Linked DNA regions of Microbulbifer sp. A4B17. The protein of the gene in region 1 interacts with the protein of each later gene in a pairwise test. Links are inferred from orthologs where the notes say so. Each region holds a gene or a part of one and is shown on either strand. Other genes may lie near its edges. The genes, in order: gyrA and gyrB.

Region 1 (8,725 bases):
TGCGCGGGTAGGGCTGTTGCGTTCCCGCTAACAGCTTTTGCCAGTAGTGCGGCTGTGTTGGCTTCGGAGAACAGGTCTTGGGTGTTATTGCTCGCAGCGCCATCGGTGCCAAGGGATACGTTGATGCCGGCTTCCAGCATGTCATAAGTCGGGCAAAAGCCTGAGGCGAGTTTGAGGTTGGATGATGGGCAGTGAGAAACATGGGCGCCACTTGAACTCATTAGCTCAATGTCTCGTTGGTTAGTGGCCACCATATGTACACAAAGTGTCTGCGGCCCCAGCAGCCCAAGGCGGAATAGCCGCTCGGTGGGCCGCTCTCCAGTAGCGTTCAGGGCGCTTTCAACTTCAGCGTGGGTCTCGTGGAGGTGCATTTGCATGGGGATTTGCGCTTCAGCAGAGCAGACTGCAATTTTTTCCAGTGTTTTATCCCCCACGGTATAGGGGGCGTGGGGTGCAAATACCACTTCAATTCGATCGTGCGCTCGGTAATCATCGCGTAACGCCAATCCTTTGTGCAGGGCCTCATCGCTATTGCGGCTCCAGGGGGTTGGGGCATCCAGCACGGGGAAGGCAATATGGGCCCTGATTCCGCTCTCCCGCGCAGCAATGGCGACGGCTTCCGGAAAGAAGTACTGATCAGAAAAAGTGGTTGTACCAGAGCGCAGCATCTCGGCAATCGCTTGCCGGCTGCCGTCAGCTACAAATTGCGGACCTACCCAGCGTTGCTCTGTCGGCCAGATGTGCTGCTCCAGCCACTCTTTAAGGGGGCGGTCATCAGCGTAGCCGCGCAATAGTGTCATGGGCGCATGGTTGTGAGTATTAATTAACCCTGGAATCAGTGCGTGTTGCCCCAGGTCAACTTCATCTTTTGCCTTAAAACGAATTGAGGCCTCAGCTGTGGGTACCAGGGCAGAGATTTTGCCCTTCTCTATTGCGAGCGAACAATTTTCGTACACTTTTTTGTCGGGTACGACGGGTATGATCCAGCGCGCGTGGATCAGGGTATCGACAGCTTGTTGCATGGAGAGATATCTGGTGGCTGCTGTGGGGGTGTTTTACTGTAGCTGCAGTCATTGAGGGCGACAACTATGGTTTGCGCCGCAGTTGTATATCTCCGAGTCCTGCAGCTCCAAACATCTCAAACTATGGTAGAATCGCCCGCTTATCCCGGGCACAGTACGTACGCCCGCGCTATAAAAGGAACGCCGTAAGCCATGGGCGAATTAGCCAAAGAAATCTCTCCGATTAATATCGAAGAAGAACTCAAGCAGTCTTATCTCGACTATGCCATGAGCGTGATTGTCGGGCGCGCACTGCCGGATGTACGCGATGGCCTCAAGCCGGTACACCGCCGCGTGCTCTACGCGATGAGCGAGCTTAAAAACGACTGGAATAAACCTTACAAGAAATCAGCGCGTGTCGTTGGTGATGTAATCGGTAAATATCACCCGCACGGAGACACTGCGGTCTACGACACTATTGTGCGTATGGCGCAGCCGTTTTCTATGCGTTACACCTTGGTAGATGGCCAGGGTAACTTCGGCTCTATCGATGGTGACAGTCCAGCTGCCATGCGATACACCGAGATTCGTATGGATAAGTTGGCCCACGAGCTGCTGTCCGACCTCGATAAAGAAACTGTTAATTTTGTCGATAACTACGATGGTTCTGAGCAAATGCCGGAGGTATTGCCTTCCCGTGTGCCGAACCTCTTGGTCAATGGTTCCTCCGGTATTGCGGTGGGCATGGCCACCAATATCCCTCCCCATAATCTGGGTGAGGTGATCAAGGCTTGTCTGGCTCTGATCAATAATTCCGAGTTGACCGTCGACGACCTGATGGAGTACATCCCCGGGCCGGACTTCCCCACGGGCGCCATCATCAATGGCCGCGCCGGTATCCTGCTGGCCTACCGCACTGGCCGTGGGCGCATTTATGTGCGTGCCAAAGCAGATGTGATCCGCGATGACAAGACCAATCGCGAAACCATCATCATTACTGAGATCCCCTTCCAGCTGAATAAGGCGCGCTTGATCGAGCGTATTGCTGAGCTGGTGAAAGAGAAAAAGATCGAGGGTATCTCTGAGCTGCGCGATGAGTCCGACAAAGACGGCTTACGCGTAGTGATTGAGCTTAAGCGGGGAGAGCTGGGTGATGTGGTTCTGAATAACCTCTATTCCCAGACCCAGCTGGAAAGCGTCTTCGGTATCAATATGGTGGCCCTGGTCGATGGCCAGCCCAAGGTATTGAACCTCAAAGAGCTGCTCGAGCACTTTATTCGCCACCGCCAGGAAGTCGTTACCCGTCGTACGGTTTACCTGTTGCGCAAAGCCCGCGAGCGCGGCCATATTCTGGAAGGTCTGGCGATTGCCATCGCCAATATTGATCCGGTAATTGAGCTGATCAAATCTTCCGCCACGCCGGCAGATGCCCGCGAGGCGTTGCTGGCTAAAGGCTGGCCTGTGGGTAATGTACAGCAGTTCCTGGAACGGGCTGGTGCTGATGCCTGCCGTCCAGATGATCTGCCGCAAGAATTTGGTCTGCGCGACGACTCTTACTACTTGTCCCCGGCCCAGGCTCAGGCAATTCTCGAATTGCGCCTGCACCGCCTGACGGGCATGGAGCACGACAAGCTGTTGGCAGAATACCAGGATCGACTGGAGCAGATTGCAGAATACCTGCATATCCTCGGCAGCTTCGAGCGACTGATGGAAGTGATCCGCGAAGAACTGGAACAGCTGTCAAAAGACTTTAACGATGAGCGTCGTACCGATATCGTTGCGTCTCGCCAGGATCTGACCGTTGAAGACCTGATTACCCCGGAAGATAAGGTAGTAACTATCTCCCACGGTGGTTACGCCAAGAGCCAGCCGCTGACCGATTATCAGGCCCAGCGCCGTGGTGGTATGGGTAAATCCGCGACCCAGGTGAAAGACGAGGACTTCGTCGAACACCTGTTGATCGCCAACTCCCATGACACCCTTCTGTGCTTCTCCAATAAGGGCAAGGTGTACTGGCTGAAAGTCTACGAAGTGCCCACCGCTGGCCGAGCCTCCCGTGGTCGCCCAATGGTTAATATGCTGCCCTTGGAAGAGGGTGAGCGTATCAGCAGCATGATGCCGGTGTCCGAGTACGACGAAAATCACTTTATCTTCTTCACCACTGCCAATGGCACCGTGAAGAAAACCCCCCTCACCGCTTTTGCCCGCCCCCGCAGTGTTGGTTTGCGTGCAATTGAATTGGAGGAGGGCGATCGCCTGGTAGCCACTGCGATTACCGATGGTGAGCGCGATGTAGCGCTGTTTACCAGCGCCGGTAAAGCAGCGCGCTTCTCCGAGTCCAATGTGCGCTCTATGGGTCGTGTTTCCCGTGGTGTTCGCGGTATTCGCATGCAGGAAGGTCAGCAGGTTATCGCTATGGTTATCCCTGAAGAGGGTGGCTCTGTGATGATGGCTACTGAGAATGGTTACGGTAAGCGCACAGCTATCAGCGAATTCCCCACCAAGGGACGCGGTACCCAGGGTGTTATTGCGATCGCGGAAAGTGAACGTAACGGTGCCTTGGTTGGGGCCTGTCAGGTGCACCCAGGTGAGGAGATGATGTTGATCTCCGACCAGGGCACTCTGGTGCGTACCCGTGTTGATGAAGTGTCTGTACTTGGGCGCAACACGCAGGGGGTGCGAGTGATTCGCCTGAAGACTGGCGAGAAGCTGGTTGGTCTCGGTCGCATTGAAGAGACCGAAGATGACGGTGAAGAAAACGGTGGGGAAGAGTGACCCACCGCTCCAGACCACTAAGAAAGGCTGCGTTTATCGCGGCCTTTCTTGCCTTTGGCTCCCACGAAAAACGCTAAAGGCGCGATATCTATCCCCCTGAATGGCAGTTTGTGCGTAGACACATCTAGTTGTATTTGAAACCTTTTTTGTATTGTGGAAATCAGCTCATGAGGAAGTTTAATTTCTGTGCAGGCCCTGCCGCTTTGCCGCAGCCCGTACTGGAGCAGGCGCAAAGGGAATTGCTCGATTGGCAAGGGCTCGGTTGCTCTGTAATGGAGGTCAGCCACCGTTCTCCAGAGTTTGTTGAGGTAGCTGAGCGGGCCGAACAGGATCTCCGCGATCTGCTCAGTGTGCCGAGCAACTACAAAGTATTGTTTCTTCAGGGTGGGGCAACTGGGCAGTTCAGTGCAGTGCCCTGGAATCTTCTCGGTGCCGGCTCTACTAAAGCTGAATTTATTCATTCCGGTAGTTGGGCGGCCAAGGCGATCAAAGAAGCTCGTCGCTACGGCGAGGTAAATGTGGTCGCATCCAGTGAGGATCGCAACTTCAGCTATGCACCTGCAGCAGGCAGCTGGCAGTCGAGTGGGGATGCGGCTTATTTCCACTATACCCCCAACGAGACGATTGGCGGTGTTGAGTTTGGCTATGTGCCGGAAGTGGAGTGCCCGCTAGTGGCGGATATGTCCTCAACTATTTTGTCTCAACCGGTTGAGGTGGAAAAGTTCGGCGTTATCTATGCCGGTGCGCAGAAAAATATTGGCCCCTCAGGTATCGCTGTAGCCTTGATTCGGGATGATTTACTCGATCGCTCACTGGAAAATATTCCTCGCAGTTTGAGCTGGAAGGTGGCGGCAGAAGCGGGCTCTATGGATAACACGCCACCTACTTTCGCTTGGTACTTATCTGGTCTTGTCTTCCAGTGGTTGAAAGGTCAGGGGGGTGTTGATGCGATGGCGAAGCAGGCCGATGCTAAATCCAAAATGCTGTACGACTTCCTCGACAGCAGTGACTTTTTCTCCAGTCCGGTTGAGTACGGGAGTCGCTCCCGCATGAATGTGCCCTTTGTGTTGGCTGACGACCGCCTGGATAAGCAGTTTTTGATTGAGTCAGAAGAAGCAGGTTTGTTGAGCTTAAAGGGGCACCGCTCTGTGGGTGGTATGCGCGCGTCGCTGTATAACGCCGTTCCTATGGAGGCAGTGGAAGCGCTTGTGGCATTTATGGCGGATTTTGAAGCGCGTAAGGCTTAGATGGTTAATTCAATATTGATGATTTCTAGAGAAAGTAGATAAACAAATGGCAGAGGAAACTGTAAGTGGCGACCAGCGCCTGCTGGAGCTGCGCAATCAGATCGACAGTATTGATGGCGAGATTGCTCGCTTAATCAGTGAGCGGGCTCGCTGCGCCCTGGAGGTTGCAGAGGTCAAGAAGGCCACAGGCGAAGATGCTCTCTATTATCGGCCAGAGCGTGAGGCACAAGTGCTGCGCAAGGCTATGGAGCGCAATAACGGTCCGCTGACTGATGAAGAAATGGCGCGACTGTTTCGCGAAATTATGTCGGCCTGCCTAGCCTTGGAAGAGCCCGTCAAAGTAGCCTACCTGGGCCCTGAGGGTACCTTTACCCAGCAGGCGGCATTAAAGCACTTCGGCAATTCTGCCCAGAGCCGGCCACTGGCGGCAATTGATGAGGTTTTCCGTGAGGTAGAAGCTGGTGCCGTCAGTTATGGTGTTGTGCCGGTAGAAAACTCTACCGAAGGGGTGATCAACCACACCCTGGACAACTTTATGCACTCCAACCTGAGTATCTGCGGTGAGGTGGAGCTGCGTATCCATCATCACTTGATGATCTCAGATGTAACGCGCCCAGAGTCAATCACTCGTATTTATTCCCATGCGCAGAGCCTGGCGCAGTGCCGCAAGTGGCTTGATGCCCATTATCCCAATGTGGAGCGTGTGGCGGTTGCCAGTAATGCGGATGCGGCCAAGCGCGTTAAGGGTGAGTGGAATGCTGCGGCGATAGCCGGCGATATGGCAGCAGAGCTCTACGGGCTGAAAGTGTTGTCGGAGAAAATAGAAGATCGCCCGGATAATTCCACCCGCTTCCTGATTATTGGTACCCAGCAAGTACCTGCGAGTGGGGATGATAAGACCTCATTGATGGTATCAATGCGCAATGAGCCAGGTGCTCTGCATGACCTTTTGGAGCCGTTCCGTCGCTACAGTGTCGATTTGACTCGGGTAGAGACGCGGCCATCGCAGTCTGGCAACTGGACTTATGTGTTCTTTATCGATTTCAGTGGACACCGCGATACCCAGGGAATTGCCGAGGCATTAAAAGAAGTTGGTGACTGCGCTTCAGACTTGAAAGTGCTGGGCTCCTATCCTCGCGGAGTGCTGTGATGGCACAGGCTCAAATTGGCCGACTGCTGGTTGTTGGGATCGGCTTAATTGGGGGGAGTTTTGCCCTTGCGCTAAAAGCTGCAAGGGCTTGCAGAGAGGTTATCGGGGTTGCTCTGGAGGAGAGTGTCTGCGATGAAGCCAGGGCGCTCGGTATTGTTGATCGGGCCAGCACCAGTCTCGAGCTGGTATTGCCGCAGCTGGAGCCGGGCGATCTGGTGTTTGTGGCTGTGCCGACACTGGCGATTGAGCCTGTATTCGCGCAGCTGAAAGAACACCTGCCGGCGGGAGTCACTGTGACAGATGGTGCCAGCGTAAAAGGTAGCGTGGTGACAGCGGCAGAAAAAGTGTGGGGGAGTGCTCCAGATTTTTTGGTGCCAGGGCACCCAATCGCTGGTTCTGAAAAGAGTGGCGTTACCGCGGCGAGAGATGATCTCTATAGGGATCACCGCATTATCCTGACGCCGCTTGCGAATACAGGGGCTGCTCATTTGCAGCTTGTGGAGCGAGCATGGCAGGCCGTGGGAGCTGAGCCCCTGACAATGTCAGTGGAGGAGCACGACGAGGTTCTGGCTGCTACGAGCCATCTTCCCCATGTCATCGCTTTTAGTCTTGTGGACACTTTGGCCCACGATGCGGAAAACGAAAATATTTTCCGCTATGCGGCGGGGGGCTTCCGTGATTTTACCCGTATCGCTTCCAGTGACCCGGTCATGTGGCGAGATATTATGCTCGCCAATCGGGATGCCATCTTAAAGGCCATCGACCTATACAGCCTCAACCTTTCTTCCCTGCGCGACGCTATTGCCTCAGGTGATAGCGCTGCCCTGATGGGGGTTTTTACCCGTGCCAAAGCGGCACGGGATCACTTTACCAAAATGTTGGCAAAACAAGCGTATTCGGAATCTATGCAAGAACAAGAGATTACTTTTATCGTGCAGCCGGGCGAGGCTGTAAATGGCAAGCTCAGGGTGCCGGGGGACAAATCCATGTCGCACCGCTCAATTATGCTGGGCTCCCTGGCCGAGGGAGTTACAGAAGTTGAGGGTTTCCTGGAGGGTGAGGATGCACTGGCAACCCTGCAGGCTTTCCGCGATATGGGGGTCGTGATTGAGGGGCCGGACAATGGTCGGGTTGTAATTCATGGTGTGGGCCTTAATGGCTTGCAGGCACCGCCCGGACCGCTATATCTCGGTAACTCCGGGACCTCCATGCGCCTGTTGGCTGGATTGCTTGCCGGACAGGACTTCGACGTAACACTCACTGGCGATGAATCCCTGTCAAAGCGCCCGATGAATCGCGTGGCTAATCCTCTGCGTGAGATGGGTGCAAATATTGAGACTGGCCCGGAAGGCCGTCCGCCGCTTTTAATTAAGGGTGGTAGTGCGTTGAAAGGGATCGATTACCCGCTGCCGATGGCCAGTGCTCAGGTGAAATCAGCGGTATTGCTGGCTGGGCTCTATAGTGAGGGTCAAACGTCTACCGTTGAGCCGGCGCCCACAAGAGATCATACAGAGCGCATGTTGCAGGGCTTTGGTTATAAGGTGGAGCGGGATGGTGCTCAGGCTAAACTGGCGGGCGGCGGCTCACTGAAATCCTGTCGCATCGATGTGCCTGCCGATATTTCTTCAGCCGCATTCTTTATGGTTGCTGCAGCCATTTCTCCCGGTTCCGATATCGTGCTGGAGCATGTGGGAATCAACCCGACCCGAGATGGGGTTATCAATATCCTCCGTGCAATGGGTGGCAATGTTGAATTGCTGAATATGCGCGAAGTGGGGGGTGAGCCGGTGGCGGATATTCGCGTTCGCTATGCGCCCTTGAAGGGAATTCGCATCCCTGAGGATCAGGTGCCCCTGGCGATTGATGAGTTTCCCGCATTGTTTGTTGCGGCAGCTTGTGCAGAAGGTGAGACCGTCCTGACTGGTGCGGAGGAGTTGCGGGTCAAGGAAAGTGACCGGATTCAGGCAATGGCAAATGGCTTAATTGCACTTGGGGTAAAAGCTGAGCCAACACCGGACGGTATCGTGATCCAGGGCTGTAAAGAGGGTGCGGTATTTTCTGGTGGCACCGTCGATAGCCTGGGGGATCACCGCATTGCTATGGCGTTTGCAGTGTCATCGCTACGCGCAAAGGATACAATCCGCATCCTTCACTGCGCCAATGTGGCGACCTCATTCCCGAACTTTGCCGAACTGGCAACGGGCGCGGGTCTCAAGTTGCAGTTGGCGTGATACGGGCATTCAGGTTTGGGCGGTTGTGGTTCGCTTGAGTGCATCCGCCAGAGATGTTGAGTTGTATAGATAATATGAGTGATACAAACGGGTTGCCACCAGTAGTTACCATTGATGGTCCCAGTGGTTCGGGCAAGGGGACCATTGCAAAGCTTTTGGCTGATCGCCTGAGCTTTTCCTTGTTGGACTCCGGGGCCCTTTATCGGGCTGCAGCTTTGGCCGCACTTAATAAGGAAGTTGATCTCTCCAATGACAAGCTGCTGACCGAATTGGCGAAAGACCTCGATGTGCGCTTTATCGTGAGTGCCGGTCAGTTGCAGG
Region 2 (8,675 bases), 3.4 Mb from region 1 along the record:
GCGTATTGGTCCCCATAGGGCGGATATTCGTTTTACCGTAGCCGGTGAGTCGGCCCACAATATTCTATCTCGAGGCCAACAGAAGATGTTGGTGTGTGCGGTGCGCACGGCCATGGCGGAGGTAGTCTGTAGGCAGGGGGATATGCCAGTATTCCTGGTAGATGACTTGCCGGCAGAGCTGGATGACAGTAACCAACAGATTTTTGCGCATTGGGTTGGGCGTTGTGCCAGCCAGGTGCTTGTAACCGGAATTGAGGAGGGCACTACAAGCCGCCCTTGGCGGCAACTAGATGCCCCTTGGAATTGCCCGAAAGTGTTCCACGTGGAACATGGGAAGATCAGTGCCGAAGCTTCGGCCGCACAATAAGTTTAATGGAGCGAATAAATGTCAGAGCAGCAAAGCTATGACTCAAGCAGTATCAAGGTATTAAAAGGCCTGGATGCGGTGCGCAAGCGCCCCGGAATGTATATTGGTGATACCGACGATGGCACCGGTCTGCACCACATGGTATTCGAGGTGGTCGACAACTCCATCGATGAAGCGCTGGCCGGCCACTGTGATGAGATCCGTGTAACCATCCACCCGGATGAGTCCATTTCCGTATCGGACAATGGCCGTGGTATCCCGACAGAGATTCACCCGGAAGAGGGGGTTTCTGCAGCAGAAGTGATTATGACCGTCCTTCACGCAGGCGGTAAATTTGATGACAACACCTACAAGGTCTCCGGCGGTTTGCACGGGGTAGGGGTATCGGTGGTAAACGCTTTGTCCAAAGAGCTGAAGCTGACTATCCGTCGCGGTGGCAAGATCCACGAGCAGACCTACCACCACGGAGTGCCCCAGGCACCCCTGGAAGTTGTGGGTGACAGCGATACCACCGGCACTACGGTGCACTTCAAACCGTCTGAGGATACCTTCAGTAATATCGAGTTCCATTTCGATGTGCTGGCCAAGCGCCTGCGCGAGCTGTCCTTCCTGAACTCCGGTGTGCGTATTGTCCTGAAGGATGAGCGCAGTGGTAAGGAAGAGGTCTATGAATACGAGGGTGGTCTGAGTGCCTTTGTGGAGTTCCTCAACCAGAACAAAACTCCGATTAACAAGGTTCTGCACTTCCAGAGCCAGCGCGAAGACGGCATTGCAGTAGAGGTGGCATTACAGTGGAACGATAGCTTCCAGGAAAGCATCTTCTGCTACACCAACAATATTCCCCAGCGCGACGGTGGTACCCACCTGGCGGGCTTCCGTGCAGCCCTGACCCGCGGTCTGAACAGCTATATCGAGCGGGAAGGCCTGGGTAAGAAAGACAAGGTGAACACCACTGGCGATGACGCCAGGGAAGGTCTCACCGCGATTATCTCTGTGAAGGTTCCGGACCCGAAATTCTCCTCCCAGACTAAGGACAAGCTGGTTTCATCCGAAGTGAAACCCGCTGTAGAACAGGAGATGGGTCACCACTTCACAGACTACCTGATGGAGAACCCACAGGAAGCCAAATCTGTCGTCACCAAGATGATCGACGCGGCCAAAGCCCGTGAGGCGGCCCGCAAGGCCCGTGAAATGACTCGCCGCAAGGGAGCGTTGGATATTGCCGGCCTGCCCGGAAAACTGGCAGATTGCCAGCAAAAAGATCCGGCACTATCTGAGATTTACTTAGTGGAGGGTGACTCCGCCGGTGGTTCTGCCAAGCAGGGCCGCGATCGCCGCACCCAGGCGATCCTGCCGCTGAAGGGTAAGATCCTCAATGTGGAAAAAGCGCGCTTTGATAAGATGCTCTCAAGTGCCGAAGTGGGTACCCTGATTACCGCACTGGGCTGTGGTATCGGCAAGAGTGAGTTCAACCCGGATAAGTTGCGTTACCACAGCATCATCATCATGACCGATGCTGACGTGGATGGAGCCCATATCCGTACCCTGTTGCTCACCTTCTTCTTCCGTCAGATGCCGGAGCTGATCGAGCGGGGTCACATCTACATCGCCCAGCCGCCGCTGTATAAGATCTCCAAGGGCAAACAGGAACAGTACCTGAAGGATGAGGGCGCTCTGACCCAGTTCCTCACCAACGCCGCCCTGGAAGGCGCCACGCTGTTTGTGAACCCGGATGCCCCAGGGCTTTCTGGCGCCTCCCTGGAGAGCCTGGTAGGCGAATACCGCAGCGTATTGGCGACAATCGACCGTCTGTCGCGTCTGTACCCTGAGGAAGTGCTGCGCAGCATGATCTACCTGCCCAGCTTGTCTCAGGAAGACTTGCAGTCCCAGGAGAAAGTTGTGGCTTGGAGTGAGAAGCTGCAGGAGAAACTCGGTGACGAAGAGAGTGGTGGAACCCGTCGTCACGAAGTGACGGTTCAGGAGAACACCGAGCGCGGCCTGTTCCTGCCCCATATCCATATCGTGGCCCACGGTGTCGGCAGTGACTACCTGATTAACCACGAGTTCTTCGATTCCGCTGAGTACGCGTCTATATGCGCTCTGGGTGAGAAGATGGTGGGTCTGTTGGAAGAGGGTGCCTTTATCCAGCGCGGCGAGAAGCAGCACGCTGTCAGCAGCTTCCCTGAAGTGATGGACTGGCTGATGGGCGAGAGCCGTAGAGGCTACGGTATCCAGCGCTATAAGGGGCTAGGTGAGATGAACCCGGAGCAGCTTTGGGAAACCACCATGGACCCGGAGAGCCGTCGTATGCTGCAGGTAACCGTTGAAGATGCCATTGCCGCGGACCAGATCTTTACAACTCTGATGGGTGATCAGGTAGAGCCGCGCCGTGACTTTATCGAGACCAACGCTTTGGCGGTGGAGAATCTCGACGTTTAATTGCCATAAGGCTATTTTCTGAAAGTCGCACAGTAATTTCCCTCGGAAGCAAAATGGGGAGTTACTGTGTGTTATTTTTCTCACATAAAATGACTTGCAATAAATTCGATATTTTTATTTTCGCTCTATCGGAAAGTGTTGCACAGATCCGATACCTGCCCTTCCAATAAAGCCTGAAATTACTGACAAGAAATTAAAATAAACAATAAAAACTTTTAGTAAAGCTTAGCCAAGCAATACTTTTGCTGTATTTTTAAAAAGCTCAAAAACTATAGAAATCCTTCTAACTTACCTATTTTTACAAACAAACAAATAAAATTAAACGGACCACAAGACTTATGGGGAACCTCATTTCTTCTATTCTCGGCGATGCTCGCCGTTTTATAGTTGTCGGTGGTGTGATTGCACTAGCTTTATATGGTTGCACTAGCACGCAGAAATTAGTCAACTCTGAATGGTACGAAATCGAAACCGAGCACTTTCGTATCGTTACCAATGATAATCCCAAGCAAGTTGAAAAACTGGCAATAGACTTGGAACGATTTCGGATTTTTGCAAAACGATATATTAAGTATTCAGCAGATCAACAAAAGTTGACCATTTACGCCCTGGATGATCGGCTCAGCTTCAAAGGAGTCAGTGGTAGCGAGTCGTCTAGAACTATCATTGGACAATTCCATAATACTGCTTATGGGAGCTTCGCATTATTAAATCTAAACGGAAATCGTGCCCTTCCAGATAATCCCGCTCGTCAGACATTGTTTCATGAATATACGCATTTCTTAACCTACAGCGGAAGCCAGCACCTCTACCCCTACTGGTTTAGTGAAGGTATTGCTGAAGTATTTTCCACGGTAGATTTTGGTGAAAATAAAAAGTACAGCTTTGGAAAAATACCGGTTGATCGGGCGATTAGTCTTAATCGAGCGAGAGAGTTGCCACTGGATAAGCTCCTTTCAGCCACTCCTGGCTCGCTGAATTCAAGAGATACCGGAGCACTTTATGCCAGTGGATGGATGTTAGCTCACTGGATGATTTTCGATGCGGATAGAAATAAAGCCTTAAATGAATATTTGGAGGCTTATAATGCCGGCGAAGATCCAATTGCGAGCTTACCTGAAGCTCTGGGAATGACTTTTGAAGAGCTCAATGAGCAGTATAAGAACTTGCCGAAAGGTCATTTCATTTATTACGAGGGGGAGTTTTCCAATAATGGTGTAATTAAATCCCCCTCCGTTAACTTGATGGACAGTAGTGCCGCAGTCGCAGAACTGGCCTACTTTATGGCAATTTCGGAGCAGGGATCCGAAGCATTAGAAGAATATATTGTCTATGCAGATAAAAAGCAGGCCTCTAGCCCATCGTTAAATTCCGCACTGGCCATTGCTTTGACTGGTGAAGGAAATTATTCCCGCGCTGAGGAAGTATTGAATTCTATTCCGGCGAAATACCACGGAGAAACCTGGTATCTCGAAGCCCAGGCAAAAAATGATTTATCCGCAGCCTTGGCGGAGGAGGGATACCTCAGTCCCAGAAAGATGAAACGTATTCGGGATAAATATGTTCAATTAGTAAATGCCCAAGGGGAAGTACCAGCCTACTGGTATGAACTGGCGATCACAATGCAAGTTTTGGGGTATCCCCGCCAGAAGTATATGGAAATGCTAGAGCAGGCGTATTTGCGTGCTCCGAGGGAAACGGGAATTGCCTGGTGGTATGTACTGGAGCTTTACCTGGATCGAGATAGAGATCTCTTCTCAAAAGTCTCTCAACCGCTATTAATGCAAATTGCGGAAGAGGATTCGCGGGCACAGTTGCAGTCGATGCTGGATGAGTTGGAGGAGGAAGCGGGTTTGGAGTTCGAGCTTGAGATCAGTGGTTTGGGCCAATTAATGTCAACTTACAGGAAGTACTCTGGCAACAAAGCCCTGGCAATGGCTGTGGACTACCGTGGTGCATTTGTGGCGGGTTTTAGCGAAGACGGCGGCAACCAAGTAGAGGCGAATCGAAGTGCTCTTCGGGCCTGTGAAGAGCAGCGAGAGCAGTACCAGATAAGAGACCGCTGTGAACTCTATGCTGAAGGGGAAATGTTGGTTAACTCGACTAACCGTATGTAATGCTTTCCTGGGTTCAAACTAAGGTGCAAAGTCGGCATTAATAGTGCCCGCTTTGCACCTGCAAAACCCTTTATTACTGATTGTTATTGGGCTACTTTTCTAATAAAAGCCCACATTCCCGATGCTCCTCCCCCTTGGTGGGATCGAAATACACATCGTTATCGGGAAGGTCATTCTCATAAACATACTCTTCCACATCGATTTCCTTCAGGTGGAACATCGGTGCCACTCGAATAGTACCGTGGTTGCCCTGGGTGAAAATATCCAGGTTTTTACGGTGTGCATTCTGGTCGTGACGAATACCGTTTAGCCACACGTCCGGCTGCAACTCCTGCATAGCACGGTTAAATGGCTCCAATTTAACGGTCCTGGAGAAGAAGTCATGCTCAGGCGTATCCAGCTGCGGGATTCCCCCGTACACAGCGTTGTAGTGGGCTGCGGACATCTTCGGTGAGTAGGTGCGCAGGTTCAAATCGAGAGATTTGACCACGTTTTCGATATGGCGATAGGTTTCTGGGGTGTTATATCCGTGATCCACCCAGATTACCGGGATATCCGGTTTGGCGCGGGTAACCAAGTGAAGAAAGGCTATCGCCAATGGGCGGAAATTAGTAAAAACTACCGGGTTCTGAGCGTGCTCCATAGTGAACTGCATAATTTCGCTGGGCTTGGCGCCGGCGAAACGCAGGTTCATGGACCCCAGGTCCGCATCGTGATGAAAGGTGCGTTCTGGAATAGGCTGTAAAGTTTGGCTGGAAGCGTTGCGTCCCATAAAAATTCAGCGCTCAGGAAATTATGATGGGAGGCATGCTACCCGGTTCAAGAGTCGCGTAGAAACAATAAAAAGAAGTGAATCAAGAAGTTAAAGTTATAAGTAGAGTCTTTGTTGCTGTCGATGTGCTTAGTGAAGGCTTAGTCATGTGACATCACGATCATATGTTGACCATATTCGGCCTTATAGTGGCGATCTCTTTCGACAAACCCATGCTTTTGGAGAAAGTAACGTGTGCGCAGGTTTTCCCTGAGGAGTTCAGCTTGGAGGCTAGGAAGCCCCCGGCTCACCTTTGAAATCAACTGGGCACCTATGCCACGGTTTGAGAATAGCGGGCTGACGCAGAGGTAAGCCAATCGACCATCCTTTGTGATGGTAATAAATGCTTCAGCCACTGCTGCGTGACGATCAGTAAACACGATACAGCTTTTGGAGCCCAGGTGGTCCAAGCGGAATTGGTGCCTGCGGTCCAGCCAGAATCGACGGGAAAGGGAGGGGTGGGAATGAGCCGCAGCATGCAACCAGAGCTGCTCAAGTCGATCCAGGTCTGTATCTTTTACGGCTCGAAGCATAACAAGCACCATCCTGAACAATTGGGCAAATCCTAGTCAAGAAGGGCGCCATATCCCAAAAAACCGACTTTTAGGAGTGAGTACTCACATTAGGCTAGAGAAAGTGCGGACCTAGCTGTGGGGCTTCAGTCCGCAGGGGATGGTATGAATTGAAGGTGGGATTAGCCCAGATGGACGAAATGCGCCTTTAAGTAATTGGTCTCTGGGATAGCCGGGTGTACAGGGTGGTCTGCCCCCTGGCCACCGCTGGCCAGAATTGATGCCGGACGCCCCAATCGGTGCGCCGCACCGCGCACGCAGTCGATAAGCTCATCGGATTGTAGATGCATAGAGCAGGAAGCACTTACTAACAGCCCACCCCTCGCCAACAAACGCATTGCGAGTTCATTGATATGGCGATAGGCCGCCAAGCCAGCTTTGTGATCTTTCCTTCGCTTAATAAAAGCGGGAGGGTCTAGCACGATCGCATCAAACTTTTCCCCCTCTGCAACCATGCTCTTAAGGACATCCAGTGCTTTACCCTGGAAGGTTTTGAGCTTGTTGGCGAAATCATTGTGATCCGCATTGAGGGAACACCAATCCAAGGCCTGTTGGGAGGCATCTACGCACACTACTTCGGTGGCTCCACTGGCAAGTGCTTGTATGCCCCAACCACCTGCGTAAGAAAACAGATCTAACACCCTTTTGCCGTTGACCCAGCGATTTAAGAGCCTGCGGTTTTCCCGGTGATCGTAAAACCACCCGGTTTTTTGTCCCTGGTGTACTGGGGCCAAAAGTGGAACGCCGTTCTCTTCGAACGGGACCATCTCGGGTACATCTCCAAAGGCCACGGTGTGTACCAGCGGCATATCTTCAATTGCGCGCCCCTGATGATCATTGCGCAGCAGGATGCCTTTGGGGTTAACCATCTCCACCAACTTATCCACAATCGTTTGTTGGTAGCGCTCCATTCCCCAATTACTGACCTGGACTACTAAATAATCCCCAAACCTATCCACTACCAAGCCCGGAAGCCAGTCAGAGTCACCGTATACCATCCGGTAGCTGGGGTGAGAAAAGTACCGTTGGCGTTGCTCAAAAGCAGTTTGTATGCGCTCACAAACAGTATCTGTGGAAAAGCCAGAATTGCGACTGACTATTCGTCCACAAATAAGTTGGCTCGGATTTACAAAGGCTGTGCCGAGCAGTTTGCCCTGGCTATCGTGAACTTGGCACTGACTACCCGCATCAATTCCTTTTAATGGAGAGCGCTTAGTGTCCACCTCATTGCTGTAAATCCATAGGTGGCCACGCTTGAGTCGGCGCTCTGCGCCTCGATTCAATATTAACTCCACCAAAAGGGGATCTCCGTTGATGTGTACAAATTAGGGGGCAATTGTGCGGACAGCTAAGTGAAGGTCAAGCCTGCAAGCTGATGTATGGCTCGTTCGGAGCTTTAAGAACCAATAGTCACCCAAGGGTACTCATATCCGCCAAAGTTTATACGTCAGTACCGGAGAAAATGACTATCAATTTGGGGTAACAGGGTGTCTAAGCTGGCTATAACTGGCAGAATCTGGCGCCTGGAAGTCATCCTTATCCCCAGCCGTTGTGGAAAACTGCCGAGATGAATGAGCACCAACAAACACAAAATGGAGCTAGGAAAGTCGCCATGGTGGTCTGCCCGGGTGCAACTAGCCTGGATATCACAGGTCCCCTAGAGGTTTTTGCCTTGGCAAATGACCAGTTGCGCAAACAAGGGCGTTCCAACCAGGATTTCTATGATATTCAGTTGGTGGGACTTGAGTCTGGTCCGGTTACGACTTCGACAGGGGTTAAGGTTTTTATAGACCTCCCGTTTCATGAAGTTGAGGGGATTCATACCCTGTTAGTGAGCGGCATGCCACCGGACTCCTGTCAGCGCGCTTGTGCCAATAGTTCTGTTCTGGAGTGGCTGGCTGAGCAGCAGAAAAAAGTTGTTCGTATTGGTTCAATCTGTAGTGGGGCCTTGATGCTCGCCAACGCAGGCATTCTCAATGGACGTCGTGCTACGACGCATTGGGCCGATGTTCCTGAGTTGCAGGGATTCCCCCAGATAGAAGTGGATCCGGATGCCATTTTTGTCCGCGACGGTAATGTTTATACGTCGGCCGGAATTACTGCTGGAATTGATTTGGCACTATCGATGATCGAGGAGGATCATGGGAGAGGCTTGGCACTCAACCTGGCTCGAATTCTTGTTCTCTACTTAAAGAGAGATGGAGGACAGCAGCAATTTAGTGTGCGCCTGGAAAATCAGATAAACAGCGATCGTTTTGCAACTTTGATTGAATGGATGTACCAAAACATTAAGCAACCCATAACAGTGGAGAGGCTGGCTCAGGAGGCGGCGATGAGTCCACGTAATTTTGCTCGAAATTTTGTGCGAG

Evidence for each region.
Region 2: the proteins of gyrA (region 1) and gyrB interact in binary tests that used the Escherichia coli proteins (3 or more experiments, as listed by UniProt). The link is inferred for Microbulbifer sp. A4B17 from one-to-one orthologs.

Annotation. Positions count from the first base shown.
Region 1 is NZ_CP029064.1:3,391,895-3,400,619, reverse strand. The notes cover bases 851-3,995. They hold gyrA (DNA gyrase subunit A), read left to right. Parts: upstream 851-1,214; coding sequence 1,215-3,776; downstream 3,777-3,995. Other genes in these bases: serC (3-phosphoserine/phosphohydroxythreonine transaminase), read left to right, coding at 3,944-3,995; BTJ40_RS15020 (TRZ/ATZ family hydrolase), read right to left, coding at 851-1,022. Also shown: more of BTJ40_RS15020, read right to left, coding at 1-850; more of serC, read left to right, coding at 3,996-5,023; pheA (prephenate dehydratase), read left to right, coding at 5,070-6,173; BTJ40_RS15000 (bifunctional prephenate dehydrogenase/3-phosphoshikimate 1-carboxyvinyltransferase), read left to right, coding at 6,173-8,404; cmk ((d)CMP kinase), read left to right, coding at 8,479-8,725. UniProt on the Escherichia coli protein: A type II topoisomerase that negatively supercoils closed circular double-stranded (ds) DNA in an ATP-dependent manner to maintain chromosomes in an underwound state.
Region 2 is NZ_CP029064.1:3,630-12,304, forward strand. The notes cover bases 1-3,095. They hold gyrB (DNA topoisomerase (ATP-hydrolyzing) subunit B), read left to right. Parts: upstream 1-385; coding sequence 386-2,806; downstream 2,807-3,095. Other genes in these bases: recF (DNA replication/repair protein RecF), read left to right, coding at 1-367. Outside these bases: BTJ40_RS00025 (hypothetical protein), read left to right, coding at 3,145-4,923; BTJ40_RS00030 (phosphoadenosine phosphosulfate reductase family protein), read right to left, coding at 5,015-5,695; BTJ40_RS00035 (GNAT family N-acetyltransferase), read right to left, coding at 5,836-6,267; BTJ40_RS00040 (class I SAM-dependent rRNA methyltransferase), read right to left, coding at 6,429-7,589; BTJ40_RS00045 (GlxA family transcriptional regulator), read left to right, coding at 7,874-8,675. UniProt on the Escherichia coli protein: DNA gyrase negatively supercoils closed circular double-stranded DNA in an ATP-dependent manner to maintain chromosomes in an underwound state.